2 regions of the Streptomyces sp. NPDC020958 genome follow, and region 2 is predicted to be linked to the other one. Evidence: riboswitches for the same ligand, from Rfam matches in the RefSeq annotation. Region 2 holds a riboswitch; the other holds the start of a gene.
What was found. Region 2 has a riboswitch for glycine ahead of gcvT (glycine cleavage system aminomethyltransferase GcvT). Riboswitches for the same ligand answer to the same signal wherever they lie in the genome.
Positions count from the first base shown of each region.

Region 1 (2,195 bases), on a different contig from region 2:
AGCGGAGCATCGCGGTCTCGGAACGGTGGTCGTGGAAGACGGGATGGGTGAGGTAGCCCTCGGTGCGCAGCAGTGCCTCGGGCAGCGTGTCCTCGGCGACCGCGTCGAGCGCCTCGACGTCGCCCTCGACTCCGAAGGCGGCCCAGACGGCGGCCAGCTGGGCGCGCGTGGTGGTCTCGTCACAGGCCATGGAGACGTGGTCGGCGTCGACGAGCCGCAGGTTGACACCGTTCTCGCGGGCGGCGGCGACGATCTCGGCGGCCTTGCCGGGCACCCGGGCGGTGAGGGTGTCGAAGTAGGCGCCGTGCACGATCTCGACACCGCCTGCCGTGAGCCCGGCGGCGAGGACGGTGGCGTACCGGTGGGTGCGCCGGGCGATGGCCCTGAGCCCCTCGGGGCCGTGGTAGACCGCGTACATGCCGGCCATCACCGCGAGCAGCACCTGGGCGGTGCAGATGTTGCTGGTGGCCTTCTCCCGGCGGATGTGCTGCTCACGGGTCTGCAGCGCGAGCCGGTAGGCCTTGTTCCCGTCGGCGTCCACGGACACGCCCACGAGGCGGCCGGGCAGGCTGCGCGCGAACTTCTCGCGGACGGCCATGTAGCCGGCGTGCGGCCCGCCGAAGCCCATCGGCACGCCGAACCGCTGGGTGGTGCCGACGGCGATGTCGGCACCCAGCTCGCCCGGCGAGGCCAGCAGGGTCAGCGCGAGCAGGTCGGCGGCGACGGTGACGAGCGCGCCGAGCTCGTGCGCCTGCTCGATGACGGGCTTGATGTCGCGTACGGCACCGGAGGCGCCGGGGTACTGGACGAGCACGCCGTTGATCTCACGCGCGGCGAGGTCCGCCGGGATGCCGTCGGCGAGGTCGGCGACCACGACCTCCAGGCCCGTCGGCTCGGCCCGGGTCCGGATCACGGCGATGGTCTGCGGCAGCGCGTCCGCGTCGACGACGTAGACGCCCTTCTTGTTCTTGCCCATGCGCAGCGACAGGGCCACGGCCTCGGCGGCGGCCGTGCCCTCGTCGAGCAGCGAGGCGCCGGAGGTGGGCAGCCCGGTGAGGTCGGCGACCGCGGTCTGGAAGTTCAGCAGGGCTTCCAGCCGGCCCTGGGAGATCTCCGGCTGGTACGGCGTGTAGGCCGTGTACCAGGCGGGGTTCTCCATCACGTTGCGCAGGATGACGGGCGGGGTGAAGGTGCCGTAGTAGCCCAGGCCGATCATCGAGCCGAGCACCTGGTTGCGGTCGGCGAGCGAGCGCAGCTCGGCCAGCACCTCGGCCTCGGTGCGGGCACCGGGCAGCTCCAGGCGGTCGGCGTTCTTGATCACGTCCGGCACGGCGGCTGCCGTCAGCTCGTCCAGCGAGCCGTAGCCGACCTGCGCGAGCATCTTGGCCCGCGCCTCCTGGTCGGGCCCGATGTGACGCTGCTCGAAGGGAATCCCCTGTTCGAGTTCGGAGAGCGTGGGGCGGTGGGCGGTCATTGCGGAGGCCTCCTGGTCTGACGCGACCTTCGAGGGGCACCCCGGCACGGGTACCCCGACGGCCTCCCCCTCTGTCATCTCAACCTGAGAGCTTCGCCGGACGCCCGAGGGCTCCGGCTTGCACCGTCGGTGAGGGCGGACACCGTCGACGTCCGCCCTGCTTTCCAGAGTGACCTCGTCCGTGCGGTACGTGGGCCTGAGAGATTCCGGGGAGGATTTGCTCCTTCGGCGCCTCCGGTTTGCCCGAAGGACTCTCCCGCACGGGGTCAGCAGCCGCTTGCCAGCCTACCAGCGGGGGCAGCGCACGGGTCTTCGAGTGGCCGCCGCATTGAATGTGCTCTTTTGTAGTGCTTACGGATGAGGTGCGACCAAGAGGAGGGCCCGTGCAGACCGACATCGATCCGCGCAACCTGATCGGCCGCAAGGCGTTCGACCGCAACGGTACGAAGATCGGCACGATCGACGAGGTGTACCTCGACGACGCGACGGGCGTGCCGGAGTGGGCGGCCATACGCACCGGCCTGTTCTCCCGGGACGCGTTCGTGCCCCTGGAGCCCAGCGAACTGGTCGAGGGAACCCTGCACGTCCCCTTCGACCGGGCGTTGATCAAGGACGCCCCGGACTTCGGCGTGGGCCGCCATCTGTCGCCCGAGCAGGAGCTCCAGCTCTACCACCACTACGGCCTGGACACCCCTGTCCCGCCGCGCCCCCACCCGGACCA
Region 1 is NZ_JBVHFU010000001.1:10,614-12,808, reverse strand. It holds gene gcvP (aminomethyl-transferring glycine dehydrogenase) at 1-1,474, opposite strand, end outside; glycine riboswitch at 1,649-1,743, opposite strand; gene ACZ3KP_RS00060 (PRC-barrel domain-containing protein) at 1,858-2,195, shown strand, end outside.
Region 1: another riboswitch for glycine. It lies ahead of gcvP (aminomethyl-transferring glycine dehydrogenase); the one in region 2 lies ahead of gcvT (glycine cleavage system aminomethyltransferase GcvT).

Region 2 (2,195 bases):
AAGGCGATGCGGCGCAGCGCGTCCGCCGCGTCGCGGTCGAGGAGGAGCGCCGCTCCGCAGCCCGGGGGCAGTGCGCCCTTCTCGACGGAGCGGATGAGCCGGGCCGCCGCCCGGCGGTGGCGCAGGAAGGCGTACCGCGAGACACCCCGGCCGCGCTCGCGCTGGCCGTCGAGGGCCGTGTCCGGCGTGACGTCGAGCAGCAGCAGGTGCAGGGTGGCGCCGCGGCGGCGCGCCTCCCGGGCCAGCCAGTCGCGCACCCAGACCTGTGTTCCGCAGTCGTGCACGGCCACGCCCTCGCCGGTGCGCAGGGCGCGGCGCAGGGTGGCGTAGTGGGCGAGGCGGACCAGCGGCCGGTAGACGGCGTACGGCAGGAAGCGGGCCAGCCGGGCGTCCCAGCGGTCGCGGGTGTCCTGGGAGTCGATCCGTGTGCCCTGGACGGTGCGCCGCATCAGCGTGGACTTCCCGCTGCCCGGCAGCCCGGTGACCACGACCAGGTCACGGGGGCCGAAGCGCAGGCCGTGCGGGCTGTGGCCGGCGCGGTCGCGCAGGTCGCGGACGACCGGTGCGACGGGGAGATCGCCGCACCGCTCGCGGGCCGGGGCCGTCGGCTGTCCGGGCAGGGCGATGCCCGTCGTGGTCGCGTACGCCGTGGTCCTTGTCACCGTGATCGTCCTCCCTGGGGGTTCAGGAAAGGTTTTCCCCACATAATGTAAAGAGAAGGTAATGCACGGTGTCTCGCGGTTCCGTTCGCTTCCTGCCACAGGCCCGTCACAAAGGAGCGCGGCACGTCCGGCCTGCCGCGGCCGCGGACGGCGTGCAATGATGTCCGCGCCAACTGCATACCGGCCGCTTGAATCCGCGCGGGAGAGTCCCCGGCACCACGGTGCCCGGGGCGCCGAAGGAGCAAGTCCCTCCCTTGAATCTCTCAGGCCCCGTTACCGCGCGGGCGAGGCACATCTGAAAAGCGGGCCGCTGTGTCAGTGGCTCCACCCAAGGTGCAAGCCGTGCCCCCGCGTGGGTCAGGGCGAACCTCTCAGGTTCCGATGACAGATGGGGAGGACAGCGGGGAGGACCGCCCTCGCCTGTCACGCCTTTGGGACCCTTGGGAGACGACCGACCGATGAGCAGTACCGATTCCGCCGCACCCCGCCGCACCGCGCTCGATGCCCTGCACCGCTCGCTCGGCGCGACCATGACCGACTTCGCCGGCTGGGACATGCCCCTGCGCTACGGCTCGGAGCGCGACGAGCACCTCGCGGTGCGCACCGCGGCCGGCCTCTTCGACCTCTCCCACATGGGCGAGATCACCGTGACCGGGCCCGAGGCGGCCGGGCTGCTGAACCACGCCCTGGTCGGGAACATCGCCTCCGTCGGGCCGGGGCGCGCCCGCTACACCATGATCTGCCGGGCCGACGGCGGCATCCTGGACGACCTGATCGTCTACCGCACGGCCGACACCGAGTACCTGGTGGTCGCCAACGCCTCCAACGCCCAGGTGGTCCTCGACGCGCTGCGGGAGCGTTCCGCCGGCTTCGACGCCGAGGTGCGCGACGACCGGGACGCGTACGCCCTGATCGCCGTCCAGGGGCCCGAGTCGCCCGGGATCCTGAAGTCCCTCACCGACGCCGACCTGGACGGCCTCAAGTACTACGCCGGGCTGCCCGGCACCGTCGCCGGGGTCCCGGCGCTGATCGCCCGCACCGGGTACACCGGCGAGGACGGCTTCGAGCTGTTCGTGAAGCCGGAGCACGCGGTGGAGCTGTGGCAGGCCCTGACCGAGGCGGGCAGGCCGGCGGGGCTGGTGCCCTGCGGCCTGTCCTGCCGGGACACCCTGCGGCTCGAAGCGGGCATGCCGCTCTACGGCCATGAGCTCACCGCCTCGCTGACCCCCTTCGACGCCGGGCTCGGCCGGGTGGTGAAGTTCGACAAGGAGGGCGACTTCGTGGGGCGCGAGGCGCTCACCGAGGCGGCCGCCCGCGCGGAGTCGGACCCGCCGCGCGTCCTCGTCGGCCTGGTCGCCGAGGGCCGCCGGGTGCCGCGCGCCGGTTACCCGGTGGTCGCCGCCGGCAAGGTGATCGGCGAGGTCACCTCCGGTGCCCCCTCCCCCACCCTGGGCAGGCCGATCGCGATGGCGTACGTCGACGCGGCGCACTCGGCGCCCGGCACGGCCGGGGTCGGCGTGGACATCCGGGGCA
Region 2 is NZ_JBVHFU010000002.1:288,558-290,752, forward strand. It holds gene ACZ3KP_RS07175 (AAA family ATPase) at 1-668, opposite strand, end outside; glycine riboswitch at 852-951, shown strand; glycine riboswitch at 952-1,060, shown strand; gene gcvT (glycine cleavage system aminomethyltransferase GcvT) at 1,121-2,195, shown strand, end outside.